One region of the Pseudomonas viridiflava genome, then DNA from elsewhere that is predicted to be linked to it. Evidence: riboswitches for the same ligand, from Rfam matches in the RefSeq annotation. Region 1 holds a riboswitch; the other holds the start of a gene.
What was found. A riboswitch is a leader RNA that binds a small molecule or an ion and turns the genes downstream of it on or off. The one in region 1 is predicted to bind manganese.

Region 1 (7,573 bases):
CGGTCCGCTGTCGTTAAGCTGCACCAAAGACGTGCGCGCACGAAGCCCTCAGGTTTCCTGCTTCTTTTTTTCATGACATGCACTGCGACATTCAAATGTGACTACCCTGACACGACAGGCGTTAGTACTTTAGCTTTACACTCGATCAGGTGGTGTCCATACAACCGGACGCCGGTACACCCGGATCACAACACCTTCTTCAAGCCTCCCCAATAAAAGCCAAAGCGGAGTACCACAGATGGCGTTCTTCACCGCAGCCAGCAAGTCCGATTTCCAGCATCAACTGCAATCGGCACTGGCTCAGCACATCAGCGAGCAGGCACTGCCACAAGTGGCGCTGTTCGCTGAACAGTTCTTCGGCATCATTTCACTGGATGAACTCACACAGCGTCGACTGTCCGACCTCGCGGGCTGCACACTGTCCGCCTGGCGCCTGCTCGAGCGTTTCGAACACGCCCATCCTCAGGTCCGCGTCTACAACCCCGATTACGAGCGTCACGGATGGCAGTCGACTCACAGCGCCGTCGAAGTGCTGCATCATGACCTTCCGTTTCTCGTCGATTCCGTACGCACCGAGCTGAACCGTCGCGGTTACAGCATCCACACCCTGCAAACCACCGTCCTGAGCGTGCGACGCGGCCCGAATGGCCAGTTGCTCGAACTGCTGCCAAAAGGCACCACCGGCGACGACGTATTGCAGGAATCGCTGATGTACCTGGAGATCGACCGCTGCGCCAACGCCAGCGAGTTGAACGTGCTGGCCCGCGAACTGGAGCAGGTGCTCGGCGAAGTCCGCGCCGCTGTCGAAGATTTCGAGCCGATGAAAGCGCGCCTGCGTGACCTGCTTGTCAGCATCGACGCCAACGAATCCAACACCGACGTCGAAGAAAAGGCCGAGATCAAGGTTTTCCTTGAATGGCTGGTGGATAACCATTTCACCTTTCTGGGCTATGAAGAATTCCAGGTCAGCAACGACGCCGATGGCGGGCAACTGATCTACGACGAATCCTCGTTCCTGGGCCTGACCAAGCTGCTGCGTCCGGGCCTGAGCCGCGAAGAACTGCACATCGAAGACTACGCAGTGAAATACCTGCAAGAGCCGATGCTGCTGTCGTTCGCCAAGGCTGCCGTGCCAAGCCGCGTGCATCGTCCGGCCTATCCTGACTTCGTCTCGATCCGTCAGATCGACGCGTCGGGCAAGGTCATCAAGGAATGCCGCTTCATGGGCCTCTACACCTCGTCGGTGTACGGCGAGAGTGTCAGGCAAATTCCTTACATCCGTCGCAAGGTCGCAGAAGTCGAACGTCGTTCAGGTTTCGATGCCAAGGCGCACCTGGGCAAGGAACTGGCGCAGGTGGTCGAAGTGTTGCCCCGCGACGATCTGTTCCAGACGCCGGTCGACGAGCTGTTCAGCACCGTCATGTCCATCGTGCAGATCCAGGAGCGCAACAAGATTCGCGTGTTCCTGCGCAAGGACCCGTACGGCCGTTTCTGCTACTGCCTGGCCTACGTGCCGCGTGACGTGTACTCCACCGAGGTAAGGCAGAAGATCCAGCAGGTGCTGATGGATCGTCTGAAAGCCAGCGATTGCGAATTCTGGACGTTCTTCTCCGAATCCGTGCTGGCCCGCGTACAGCTGATCCTGCGCGTGGACCCGAAGGTCAATCTGGAAATCGACGTCGCCCAGCTGGAAAACGAGGTCATTCAGGCCTGCCGTTCCTGGAAGGACGACTACGCAAGTCTGGTGGTCGAAAGCTTCGGCGAAGCCCACGGCACCAATGTGCTCGCCGACTTCCCGAAAGGCTTCCCGGCAGGCTACCGCGAGCGTTTCGCAGCGCATTCGGCCGTGGTCGACATGCAGCATGTGCTGAGCCTCAGCGAAAGCAATCCGTTGGTGATGAGCTTCTACCAGCCACTGGCCGGTGGTCGTCAGCAACTGCACTGCAAGCTGTACCACGCCGATACGCCGCTGGCGCTGTCTGACGTACTGCCGATTCTGGAGAACCTCGGCCTGCGTGTGCTGGGTGAATTCCCGTATCGCCTGCACCACGCCAACGGTCGCGAATTCTGGATTCACGACTTCGCCTTTACCTACGGCGAAGGCCTGAACCTCGATATTCAGCAGCTCAACGACACGTTGCAGGACGCTTTCGTGCACATCGTCAGCGGCGATGCCGAGAACGATGCGTTCAACCGTCTGGTGCTGACTGCCGGTCTGCCATGGCGCGACGTGGCGCTGCTGCGCGCCTATGCCCGTTACCTGAAGCAGATTCGTCTGGGCTTCGACCTGGGCTACATCGCCAGCACACTGAACAACCACACCGATATCGCCCGCGAGCTGACGCGTCTGTTCAAGACCCGTTTCTATCTGGCGCGCAAACTGGGTTCGGACGATCTGGACGACAAGCAACTGCGTCTGGAACAGGCCATCCTGACCGCGCTGGACGACGTTCAGGTGCTCAACGAAGACCGCATCCTGCGTCGTTACCTGGACCTGATCAAGGCGACCCTGCGGACCAACTTCTACCAGACCGATGCCAACGGCCAGAACAAGAGCTACTTCAGCTTCAAGTTCAACCCGCGTCTGATTCCCGAACTGCCGAAGCCGGTGCCCAAGTTCGAGATTTTCGTTTATTCGCCACGCGTCGAAGGCGTGCACCTGCGGTTCGGCAACGTAGCGCGCGGCGGCCTGCGCTGGTCGGATCGTGAAGAAGACTTCCGGACCGAAGTGCTGGGTCTGGTAAAAGCTCAGCAGGTGAAGAACTCGGTCATCGTGCCGGTCGGTGCCAAGGGCGGTTTCGTGCCGCGCCGTCTGCCGACCACCGGCAATCGCGACGAAGTGCAGGCTGAGGCAATCGCCTGCTATCGCATCTTCATTTCGGGTCTGCTGGACATCACCGACAACCTCAAGGAAGGCGTGCTGGTGCCACCGGTCAACGTGGTTCGCCACGATGACGACGACCCGTACCTGGTCGTTGCCGCCGACAAAGGCACCGCGACCTTCTCCGACATCGCCAACGGCATCGCCATCGACTACGGCTTCTGGCTGGGCGACGCGTTTGCGTCCGGCGGTTCGGCCGGTTACGACCACAAGAAGATGGGCATCACTGCCAAGGGCGCGTGGGTTGGCGTGCAGCGTCACTTCCGTGAGCGTGATATCAACGTTCAGCAGGACAGCATCAGCGTGATCGGCATCGGCGACATGGCCGGTGACGTATTCGGTAACGGCCTGTTGATGTCCGACAAGCTGCAACTGGTCGCAGCCTTCAACCACCTGCACATTTTCATCGACCCGAATCCGGACCCGGCCACCAGCTTCGTCGAGCGTCAGCGTCTGTTCGACCTGCCGCGTTCGGCCTGGACCGACTACGACACCAGCATCATGTCTGCGGGCGGCGGTATTTTCCCGCGCAGCGCCAAGAGCATCGCCATCACCGAACAGATGAAGGCACGCTTTGACATCAAAGCCGACAAGCTGACCCCGACCGAACTGCTGCATGCGCTGCTCAAGGCGCCTGTGGACCTGTTGTGGAACGGCGGCATCGGCACGTACGTGAAGTCCAGCGAAGAGTCCCATGCGGACGTGGGCGACAAGGCCAACGACGCACTGCGTGTCGACGGCAACGAGCTGCGCTGCAAGGTGGTGGGCGAGGGCGGCAACCTGGGCATGACCCAGCTGGGCCGTGTCGAGTTCGGCCTCAATTGCGGCGCGACCAACACCGACTTCATCGACAACGCCGGTGGCGTGGACTGCTCCGACCACGAAGTGAACATCAAGATCCTGCTCAACGAAGTGGTGCAGGCTGGCGACATGACCGAGAAGCAGCGCAACCAGCTGCTTGAAAGCATGACCGACGAAGTCGGCCACCTGGTGCTGGGCAACAACTACAAGCAGACGCAGGCACTGTCGCTGGCCGCTCGCCGTGCCTACGACCGCATCGCTGAATACAAGCGTCTGATGAACGACCTGGAAGCCCGTGGCAAGCTGGACCGTGCCATCGAGTTCCTGCCGGCCGAAGACCAGATCGTCGAGCGCGTATCGGCCGGTCATGGCCTGAGCCGTGCCGAACTGTCGGTGCTGATCTCCTACAGCAAGATCGACCTCAAGGAAGCGTTGCTGGAATCCCGTGTCCCGGATGACGACTACCTGGCACGTGACATGGAAACCGCGTTCCCGCCATCGCTGAGCGCCAAGTTCTCCGTGGCCATGCGCGGTCACCGTCTGAAGCGCGAAATCGTCAGCACCCAGATCGCCAACGATCTGGTCAACCACATGGGTATCACGTTCGTGCAGCGACTCAAAGAGTCGACCGGCATGAGCGCTGCCAACGTGGCCGGTGCCTACGTGATCGTGCGTGACATCTTCCACCTCCCGCACTGGTTCCGTCAGATCGAAGCGCTGGACTACAAGGTGTCGGCAGAAATCCAGCTGTCGCTGATGGATGAGCTGATGCGTCTGGGCCGTCGTGCCACACGCTGGTTCCTGCGCAGCCGTCGCAACGAACTGGACGCCGGTCGTGACGTGGCGCACTTCGGTCCGCACATCGCCGCACTGGGTCTCAAGCTCGACGAGCTGCTGGAAGGTCCGACCCGTGAAGTCTGGCAGGCGCGTTATCAGGCCTATGTCGAAGCCGGTGTGCCGGAATTGCTGGCGCGCATGGTGGCAGGCACCACGCACTTGTACACGCTGCTGCCGATCATCGAAGCCTCCGACGTCACCGGGCAGAACGCTGCCGACGTGGCCAAGGTGTACTTCGCCGTAGGCAGTGCGCTGGACGTGACCTGGTACCTGCAGCAGATCAGCAGCCTGCCGGTGGAAAACAACTGGCAGGCCCTGGCCCGCGAAGCGTTCCGCGACGACATCGACTGGCAACAGCGGGCGATCACCGTATCGGTCCTGCAGATGCCGGATGGTCCATCGGACGTGGAAGAGCGCCTGGCGCTTTGGCTCGAACAGCACGCCCTCATGGTCGAGCGCTGGCGCGCCATGCTGGTCGAACTGCGTGCCGCCAGCGGCACCGACTACGCCATGTACGCCGTCGCCAACCGCGAGTTGCTGGACCTGGCCATGAGCGGACAAGCCATCACGGTGTGATGGTTTGACCGGCCGTTAACAAAAAACCCGCCTTGAGAGAGGCGGGTTTTTTGTATGGGTCTGAAACACGTTGTCGCAGCCGGGCGTGTTGTTCGCCCGTTCAGTTGATCAAGCGGCGGACAAGTGTTCGTAGAGGATGGTCGCGCCGACGAGCATCAGCACCACACCACCGACGATTTCGGCGCGCTTGCCGACAACCGTTCCCAGCGCACGACCCAGCATCACGCCAATGGTGACCATCACGGTTGTTGCCAGGCCTATCGCGGCAGCAGCTACCAGAATATTGACGTCCACGAATGCCAGGCCCACGCCGACTGCCAAGGCATCGATACTGGTTGCGAAAGCGGTGACTGCCAGGATCAGAAACGAGTGCTGACCGGGTTTTTCCTCTTCTTCATCGTCGTGTTTGAGCCCGTTGTAGATCATGTGCAAGCCCAGCGCGAGCAGCAGGGCAAAGGCGATCCAGTGATCCCAGCTTTCCACGAACCGGGTTGCAACCTGTCCGATGCTCCAGCCGATGATTGGCGTAATGGCCTCGATAACGCCGAAGATCAATCCTGTTCGCACGGCTTCGATAAAACGAGGCTTGTGAAGGCTGGCACCTTTACCCAAGGCAGCCGCAAAAGCGTCCGTCGACATGGCAAGAGCGAGGAAAATGAGGGAGATGGGATTCACGGTCAACATCCAGTCGGGCTATGAGTCAACGACGCGTCCACACGCCCGACTTTAGGCATGGATGCATCGTTGGTCTCGCCAACCAGAAGGTGTTCGCACCACGGCATGTTGCCGAGAATGTTGACGCGAACGCTCCATGACCGAAGTCCAGAGCAGGCTACTCCCCAACAAGGGAGGCCACTATAGACACATGAATGTGAAAAAGATATTAAACGGCAACGCGCTATTCAAGTGCTGACAGGCAAGCTGTGCCAGTTCGTAACAGGTCTTGACGGAACTCATGGGCGCCACTGACGTTCAGTTGCAAAGGCTGCTGTTGGTCGTTCGTGATGTTGGCGCCTATCCCGACCGGCAGAGCATTGTTATGTCGGCCGCTCGGTCTTTAAAGCCATGACGCCTCGACAGTCATTCAAAAGAGAGCAACTCATCATGCAGGCAGACGCACTTACCTGGGGTCAAGGCCCTCGCATTCTTGAAGTATTCCTTGAGCCCACGTGCCCGTTTTCGGTCAAGGCTTTTCGCAAGCTCGACAAGCTGCTGGAACAGGCTGGCGAGGACCGCCTCACGATCAAAATTCGTCTCCAGTCCCAACCGTGGCACATGTTTTCCGGCGTCATCGTGCGCTGCATCCTGGCCGCTTCGACCCTTGAAGGCGGCAAGAATAAGGCCAAGGCCGTGATGGCAGCCGTTGCTGCGCATCGCGCCGAATTCGAATTCGAGCACCACGCCAGCGGACCCAATCTCGACGCCACACCGAACGACATCATTGCCCGGCTGGAAGGCTACAGCGGCGTCCAGCTGGTCGAAGCGTTCGCGCAGCCCGAGCTTGAGCACGTCATCAAATGGCATTGCAAATACGCCCGGCAGAATGGCATTCATGTGTCCCCGACCTTTATGGTCGACGGTCTGGTGCAGCCTGCCATGAGCAGTGGCGATGCGATGGAGCAGTGGCTTTCGCAGCTTCAGCTCGATTGAAAGGCGCTTCATCGGGGTTTATTGGAAAAACTCTTGGCCCCAGCGACGCAACCGATCACTGCAACCGTGACGCCCAGCATGCCCAGGCTGACAGGTTCATCGAGCAATAGGGCGGCCAACGCCAGGCCGAAGAACGGTTGCAGCAGTTGAAGCTGACCGACCGCGGCAATGCCGCCCTGTGCCAGCCCTCGATACCAGAAAACGAAGCCGATCAGCATGCTGAAAACCGAGACGTAGAACAGGCTGCTCCAGGCCCCGACAGTTATTCCTGACAGCGAAGAGGGCGCTCTGATCAACGCCAGTGGCAACATCACGGGAAGGGCGATCACCAGTGCCCAACAAATGACCTGCCAGCCGCCCAAGTCTCTCGACAGTCTGGCACCTTCTGCATAACCCAGCCCGCAGACGATAATAGCCAGCAGCATCAGGCCGTCTCCTGTTGCTGATGTGCTGATGCCTTGAGACAGCGCAAACCCCACCACCATAGCGCTGCCCAGAATCGAGAACAGCCAGAACGCACGACCGGGGCGTTCACCGCCGCGCAGCACGCCGAAGACGGCGGTCGCCAATGGCAACAGACCAATGAAGACGATGGAGTGCGCCGAGGTGACGTGCTTCAGCGCCAGTGCGGTCAGCAACGGAAAACCCAGCACCACGCCAGTGGCGACGATGCACAGCGAAAACAGCTGATGCTTTGCCGGACGTTTTTCCCTGAGTGCCACAAGCATGCCGATTGCCAGCGCTGCTGCAATGGTCGCGCGGGCAAAGGTCAGGAACAGCGGATCGAATTCCATGACGGCAACTCGTGTGGCAGGTAACGAGCCGCTG
Region 2 (7,573 bases), 690 kb from region 1:
GGATCGTAACGGCCGGGATACACCTGTTTTAGCCCGAGCATGGTCGCGGCGTAGGGGACGCCCCACGCATGCACGTGGAACATCGGGGTGATCGGCATGTAAACGTCATCGGTACCCAGCAGCCGCACGCTGTCGATGCAGCCCATGATGGTCGCGACCCCCATGGTGTGCAGGACCAGTTGCCGGTGGGTGAAGTACACACCCTTGGGGTTACCCGTCGTGCCCGTGGTGTAGAACATGGTGGCGACCGAGTTTTCGTCGAAATCCTCGAATTCGTATTCGGGACTCGCCGCCGCCAGCAGTTCTTCGTATTCACCGACCAGGTTCGGCAAATCGGCCGTCTTTTCCGGCAGATCGGTCAGCAGCAGGGTTTTCTCGACGGTGGTCAGGTGCCCGGCAATAGCGTTGTAAAGGCCCACGAACTCGCTATTGACCAGCACGACCCGGTCGTCAGCATGGTTGATGGTGTAGGCAATCTGCTCGGGCGAGAGTCGCACGTTGACGGTGTGTATCACCGCACCAATCATGGGGATCGCAAACATGCACTCAAGATACCGGTGGCTGTCCCAGTCCATGACTGCCACCGTATCACCAGCCTTGACCCCGGCCGCTGTCAGCGCATTGGCAAGGCGACAGATACGTTCATTGAGTTCGACATAGGTGTAGCGAACAGAATCCCGGTAAACGATTTCACGCGTTTTTTCATAGCGACTGCCAGACATCAGAAGTCGTTTGAGCAACAGAGGGTACTGATAAGCGCCATCGGCTGGCGGAAGAACGCGAGTCTGTAACATATGAGTCCCTTTCCAAAGTTCACAGGCCAAGCCTGAAATATGGACTCTAGAGCACCGCCTCGCCAGCCAAATCAGCCAAAATGATGATTTGTTCATCCGAGCCATGCAGGCGTCTGGCCAGCCACTCTCCGCTGAACCTGCTCTCGTCTGTCACGCGAACCTGCACGTTCATTTCTCTGTCACTCAGCGCACCTCGGTCAGCGCAAGCTTCACGCCCAGTGCGATCAACACCCCGCCCATCGCCCGGTCGAACCAGTGGCCCATACGCGCAAAACCGGCGCGCACCCGTGCCTGGCTGAACAGCCGGGCGACCAGGCAGAACCACAAAGCGGTCGCCGCCGCGAGGTAGACACCGTATCCGCCCTGTACCAGCAACGGCGTGTGCGGGTTGATCACCACGGTGAACAGCGACAGGAAAAACAACGTGGCCTTGGGGTTGAGGCCATTGGTGACGAAACCACTCACGTAAGCGCCTTTCGCGGTGCGCTCGCCCGCCGGGGCCTTGATGACGTCATCCGTCGCGCTGGCAGGTTTGGACCGCAGGGCCTTGAAGCCGATGTACAGCAAGTACGCCGCTGCCGCCCATTTCAAGGCGTTGAACAGCACGATGGATTGCGAAACGATGATCCCGATGCCCAACAGCGAATAGCCCACGTGCACGAAAATCGCCGAGCCGACACCCAGCGCCGCCCAGGTACCGGCCTTGCGACCATGGGTAACACTTTCGCGTACCACAACGGCGAAATCGGGGCCGGGGCTGGCGACGGCCAGCAGATGGATCAGCGCGACGGTGAGAAATTCTGGCCAATACATGATTGGTTCTCCTGGAATGTTGGCAAGCCTGGGCTCTGATAGGCTGATCACACTACGCTTTTCATTTTCTCCGCAAAAGGTACAGCTATGAGTAATCCCGGCAGAGCAGTTTTCCTCGACCACACGTCGCTGGATCTGGGCGATCTGGATCTGGGAACACTGCGTGAAAGTGTTGGCGAACTGGTTCTGCACGCCAGTACGACAGCTGAGCAGGTGGCCGAACGCCTGAAGGGTGCTCAGGTTGCAATCAGCAACAAGGTCGTGATCGATGCCGGCACGTTTGCAGCCTGTCCGGACCTCAAGCTGGTTCTGGTCACTGCGACGGGCACCAACAATGTCGACCTGATCTCCGCACGCGAACATGGCGTGACGGTGTGCAATTGCCAGGGTTACGGCACGCCATCGGTGGCCCAGCACACGCTGCTTCTGCTGCTGGCTCTGGCGACGCGCCTGCCGGATTACCAACAGGCTGTGCACCAGGGTCTGTGGCAGAAATCGAAGCAGTTCTGCCTGCTGGATTTTCCGATCGTAGAGCTGGAAGGCAAGACCCTGGGCCTGCTGGGCCACGGCGAACTGGGCGGCGCGGTGGCACGGCTGGCCGAGGCGTTCGGCATGCGTGTGTTGCTGGGGCAGATTCCAGGTCGGCCAGCGCGCGCGGATCGCCTGCCGCTGACAGAACTGTTGCCCCAGGTCGATGCGCTCACCCTGCACTGCCCGCTCAACGACAACACCCGCGACATGATCGGCGCGTACGAACTGAGTCTGATGAAACCTCATGCATTTATCGTCAACACCGCGCGCGGCGGGCTGATCAATGAACAGGCCCTGGCCGACGCACTGCGCAACGGCCATCTGGGCGGCGCAGCGTCGGACGTGCTGAGCGTTGAGCCTCCGGTCGCAGGCAATCCCCTGCTCGCAGGCGACATTCCGCGCCTGATCATCACCCCGCACAGCGCCTGGGGCGCCAGGGAAGCGCGTCAGCGTATCGTCAGCCAGATCACCGAAAACGCCCGGGCATTCTTTGCCGGTGCGCCGGTCAGGGTGGTGAGTGGCTGATCCTTTAAGGCGGCGCAGCGTGCAGGGACGCGGAGCGTCCTGAGCGGCATTCCCACGCGTGAGGAACGATCAGCGTGAGGCAGACCTGATCGCTGGAGGTTCAGGCACTGCGATCCTGCGCCTTTCTCCAGAATGCCCGTTCGCCAATCCTGTTAAACTGCGCGCTTTTTCAGGAGCCATTCCATGGACCCGCGCAGTGAAGTGTTACTCCGTCAGGCCGAGCTGTTTCAGGGCTCGCTGTTGTTGGCCGGATTGCCTGCCGACGACCTGCTCGGGAAACTGCAGCAGGCCCGTGGCTGGTGCTGGCATGCCGGTGATCAGGCTGCGCTGGATGCACGCTTCGAAGGACGCACGCACTTTGGTGTCGAGGCGCCGGAAGAGCCATTCGAGGCCGCCGTGCTGTTCCTGCCCAAGGCCCGCGACCTGACCGATTACCTGCTCAACGCACTGGCCTCGCGCCTTCAGGGTCGCGAGCTGTTTCTGGTCGGTGAAAAACGCGGCGGTATCGAAGCCGCCGCTCGGCAACTGAGTCCGTTCGGGCGTGCTCGCAAGCTGGACAGCGCGCGTCACTGTCAGCTCTGGCAGGTCACCGTCGAGACAGCTCCGCAGGCAGTCAGCCTGGAAAGCCTCGCCAAGCCTTATCAGATTGACCTGCAGGACGGCCCGCTCACCGTCATCAGCCTCCCCGGCGTATTCAGCCACGGTCGTCTGGATCGAGGTTCAGCGCTTCTGTTGGAAAACATCGACAAGCTGCCAAGCGGCAATCTGCTGGACTTCGGCTGCGGCGCGGGCGTTCTCGGTGCTGCTGTGAAGCGCCGCTACCCGCACAACGAAGTCGTAATGCTGGATGTGGACGCATTCGCTACGGCCAGTTCGCGCCTGACGCTGGCGGCCAACGGTCTTGAGGCACAGGTTTTGACCGGTGACGGAATCGATGCGGCGCCCATGGGATTGAACACGATTTTGAGCAATCCGCCGTTTCATGTCGGTGTTCATACTGACTACATGGCCACCGAAAATCTGCTGAGAAAAGCACGCCAACATCTGAAATCAGGTGGCGAACTGCGCTTGGTCGCGAATAATTTCCTGCGCTATCAGCCACTGATCGAAGAGCATGTCGGGGCCTGCGAAGTCCGTGCCCAAGGCAATGGGTTCAAGATCTACAGCGCCAAACGTTCTTGAAATAAGAGCTTGCCGAAAGGATTCTGCAAGGGCAGAATCCGCTCCGTCCTAGGGGAGTAGTCTCCCACGAGCCTCACGCTCGTCCGGCACGTATCAACATACTTGGTCCTCAGACCATGGTGCGTGCGACCCAGAATCCGCTCAGACGGATCGGTGGTTTGACAAGACCTATGACACGAACACCTTACCCGGGGCGGGAAGGCTGTACGTGTCATAGCCGTGTCGACCCGCCCCTTAGGAAACCTGATGCTGGAATCACTCTTAATCCCTACCGCAGTCGTTGCGCTCGCCGAGATCGGTGACAAGACGCAATTGCTCGCGCTCATCCTCGCCGCACGCTTTCGCAAACCCTGGCCCATCATCGCCGGCATCGTCGCCGCGACCCTGGCCAACCATGCGGCCGCCGGCGCAGTAGGGGCCTGGTTCAGCAGCTTCCTTTCCGACGCAGTCCTGCACTGGATTCTGGCCGCAAGCTTCACCGCTACCGCGCTCTGGACTCTGGTTCCGGACAAGATGGACGATGACGAAGCCAGCACGGCACGTAAATTCGGCCCGTTCATGACTACCCTCATCACCTTCTTCATCGCTGAAATCGGCGACAAGACCCAGATCGCGACCGTCATGCTGGCCGCGCAGTATTCGCATCTGTGGCTGGTGATCATCGGCACCACGGTCGGCATGCTGATCGCCAACGTGCCGGTGGTGCTGGCGGGTAATTTCGCAGCAGACAAACTGCCGCTGACCATGATTCGTCGACTGGCCGCCTGTGCCTTCTTCGTACTGGCGCTGGTCGCGGTGTACAAGGCCATGCAGGTCAGTGGCTGGGTTTGATATTTGACGGGATCAGGCGCGTTGCAGGTTGTCAGGCAACGCGCCGTTCATGGAGGTCGATCAGGACTTGGGAGCGCTCTGATACAGCGGCATCACCTTGGGAATCGCAGCCTGCAGAGAGGCAATGCGGTGTTCCGAAGCCGGGTGAGTGCTCATGAACTCAGGCTGGGAACCGCCCGAATTCTGAGTCATTTTCTGCCAGAGGGTGATCGCCGCGTTGGGGTTGTAACCGGCGCGCGCAGCCAACTCAAGGCCCAGTAGATCCGCTTCGTTTTCGTTGCTGCGGCTGTTGGGCAGGGTCATGCTGTAATTAACCGCGGTGTCGGCGAGCGCCATGGTGTCCTGACCCAGACCGAGCAAAGCGCCAGCGCCCTGTTTGGCCATTGCCACGCCGTAAGCCTTGGACATCGCTTCACGTCCGTGTTCACGCAAGGCATGGGCGATTTCATGGCCCATGACCGCAGCGATTTCGTCGTCGGTCAGCTTCAGGGTATCGATCAGGCCCGTGAAGAAAATGATCTTGCCGCCAGGACCGCAGTTGGCGTTCAGGTCATCGCTCTTGATCAGGTTCACTTCCCACTGCCATTGCGCCGAATCGGGACGCAGCTTCGGCGCCTGCGCGATCAGTCGTTTGGCAATCGCATTGACGCGCTTGGCGTCTGAACTGGTGGTGTCCAGCACGCCTTTGCTGCTCGCCTCGCCTACCGTCTGCTGGTAGGACTGGGCGTACATTTTGTTCACTTCATCCGTGGACAGCATGCTGAACATGTACTGCTTGCGCTCGACACCTACCGAATCACCGGTCGTGGTATTGACGGCCTGACACCCGCCGAGCAGTAACGCAGCGCTCAAGGCACAGAGGGCAAATGACTGACGCATGGGTGGATCTCCTTGTTCGTGAGGCGGTCATCCTAGGGCGTGAATACGCCCAGCGCCAGATACCAGCCAATTGCCATATTGGTACATGCCAGTGGTAAATGGTTCCTTGGGTATGCCAGGTGTGTATCAGGCGCGTGTCAGCTTATACACATTTATCAACTCAGCGGCGTCAGACACTCTGGCGCATTGAGCTTCGGGTCGTTCACCAGATTGGCCAGTGGCCGTTCACGCAGCGCGACCTGCGGGGCAGCCAGCAAGGCTTGCAGTTTGGGGAGCGGCGTATCGGGCGACAGCCAGGCTTTCTGACCTTCAGCATCCAGAATCAAGGGACGGCGCTGAGTGGCGGCGGCCTGAGTCACCACTGCGACACTCAGGTAGGTATGACCCTGAACCGGATAGGCTTCCCAGATCGCTGCAAAAAACAAGGCTGAGCCTTCCCCCGGAGTGAGCCAGAACGGACGCTTGCGCGAGGTGCCGCGCCATTCATAGAAGCCATTGGCGGGAAGCAGGCAGCGCCGCTGCTTGAAGGCTTCGCGAAACATGGGCTGTTCGGCCACGGTTTCAGCGCGTGCATGAGCCGGGGTTTTCGACAGATCCGTCAGCCAGGCCGGGGTCAGGCCCCAGCGGGCACGCACCAGTTCGATGTCGCCGCCCTCTTCGGCGGCGCGCATGATCAACACCCAGTCCGCCGGAGAAATATTCCACTGGGCCTGCTGGTCAGCCGGAAAACCGGGCAAGGCCGCGAAGGCGGGGGTCCAGCGAAACAGGGCATAACGTCCACACATGAGGGGTAATCGGACTCTTTAAAGACGGCGTTCAGCACACCAGTACATCGGGAAAACTGTCCGGCTCATCGCCACCGGACAAAGGCGAAGCGGCATTGTACGCAGTGATCAGTTCCCGTGCGCGCTCGACCTTGTCGTCGTCGACAGTGATCCACAGCAGGCCGAACACCGGCAACTCACCCATGCCACCCAGAAGATCACGGCCCGTGAGGCCCGCTTCGATCCCTTCACTGGCCAGCATGCCTTGCAGCAACTCGCCTTCCATGAGGTTTTCCGGCTCGTAGATTCTCTGCATCACTCGTTCTCGGTGCGTACATCCAGCGTCCATTGCTCGCCGTCGGTCTGGAGGTCGAATACGATCGGGCGGCAGCAGACCTGACAGTCTTCAATATACTGTTGATCACCGCCGGACAGATCCAGTAACGCTTCGACGGGCTCGCCGCAGTAAGGGCAGTCGTAACTCTGTAATTCCTGCATCGCGGTCTCCGGGATCAGTTGTGCGTATAATTGCGCCATTCTTTGAAGGTTGTCGTGAAAAACCTGCCTTCTTTTTACCCTATCCGATTCCAACAAGAGAGCATGATGGGCGAATTCGATGCCATCCGACCTTACAACGATTCAGAAGTCCCAGCCGTTCTGGCACGTCTGCTGAGTGATAAAGCCTTTCTCGCGATTCTGACCAAATTCCGTTTTCCTCGTCTGGCGCCTGCGTTCGGCTGGTTTCTGCAACCGACCCTGGCCCGCAAGCTGCGCCGTGAGTTCGCCGGTATCGATTCGGTCGCCACACTGCAGGACAAAGTCGAGTACTACGTCGACCACACCATCGAGCGCGCCACCGACGGCGTCACCTATACCGGCGTCGAGCAACTCAAGTCCGGCTGTGCCTATCTGTTTCTGGCCAACCACCGCGATATCGTGATGGACCCGGCGTTCGTCAACTACGCCGTGTACCACGCAGGCCTGCCGACGCCGCGCATTGCGATTGGCGACAACCTGCTGCAGAAGCCCTTTGTCAGCGACCTGATGCGCCTGAACAAGAGCTTTATCGTGCATCGCTCGATCATCGGGCGACGCGAGAAGATGGCGGCCTATCAGTTGCTGTCGGCGTACATCAATCACTCGATCACCAAGGACTGCCAGTCGATCTGGATTGCCCAGGCCGAAGGTCGCGCCAAGGACGGAGATGACCGTACCGAGTCGGCGATCCTCAAGATGTTTCACATGAGCCGCAAG

Region 2: another riboswitch for manganese. It lies ahead of CFBP1590_RS21795 (TMEM165/GDT1 family protein); the one in region 1 lies ahead of mntP (manganese efflux pump MntP).

The regions. Positions count from the first base shown of each region.
Region 1 is NZ_LT855380.1:4,152,088-4,159,660, reverse strand. Features, by position in the region: gene CFBP1590_RS18570 (NAD-glutamate dehydrogenase) at 239-5,095, shown strand; gene mntP (manganese efflux pump MntP) at 5,204-5,770, opposite strand; yybP-ykoY riboswitch at 5,775-5,943, opposite strand; gene CFBP1590_RS18560 (DsbA family protein) at 6,200-6,745, shown strand; gene CFBP1590_RS18555 (DMT family transporter) at 6,754-7,573, opposite strand, start outside.
Region 2 is NZ_LT855380.1:4,844,679-4,852,251, forward strand. Features, by position in the region: gene CFBP1590_RS21775 (fatty acid--CoA ligase) at 1-794, opposite strand, end outside; gene CFBP1590_RS21780 (LysE family translocator) at 978-1,607, opposite strand; gene CFBP1590_RS21785 (2-hydroxyacid dehydrogenase) at 1,695-2,663, shown strand; gene CFBP1590_RS21790 (methyltransferase) at 2,847-3,845, shown strand; yybP-ykoY riboswitch at 3,884-4,022, shown strand; gene CFBP1590_RS21795 (TMEM165/GDT1 family protein) at 4,092-4,676, shown strand; gene CFBP1590_RS21800 (M48 family metallopeptidase) at 4,737-5,555, opposite strand; gene CFBP1590_RS21805 (SOS response-associated peptidase) at 5,711-6,340, opposite strand; gene CFBP1590_RS21810 (putative signal transducing protein) at 6,372-6,635, opposite strand; gene CFBP1590_RS21815 (CPXCG motif-containing cysteine-rich protein) at 6,635-6,817, opposite strand; gene CFBP1590_RS21820 (1-acyl-sn-glycerol-3-phosphate acyltransferase) at 6,923-7,573, shown strand, end outside.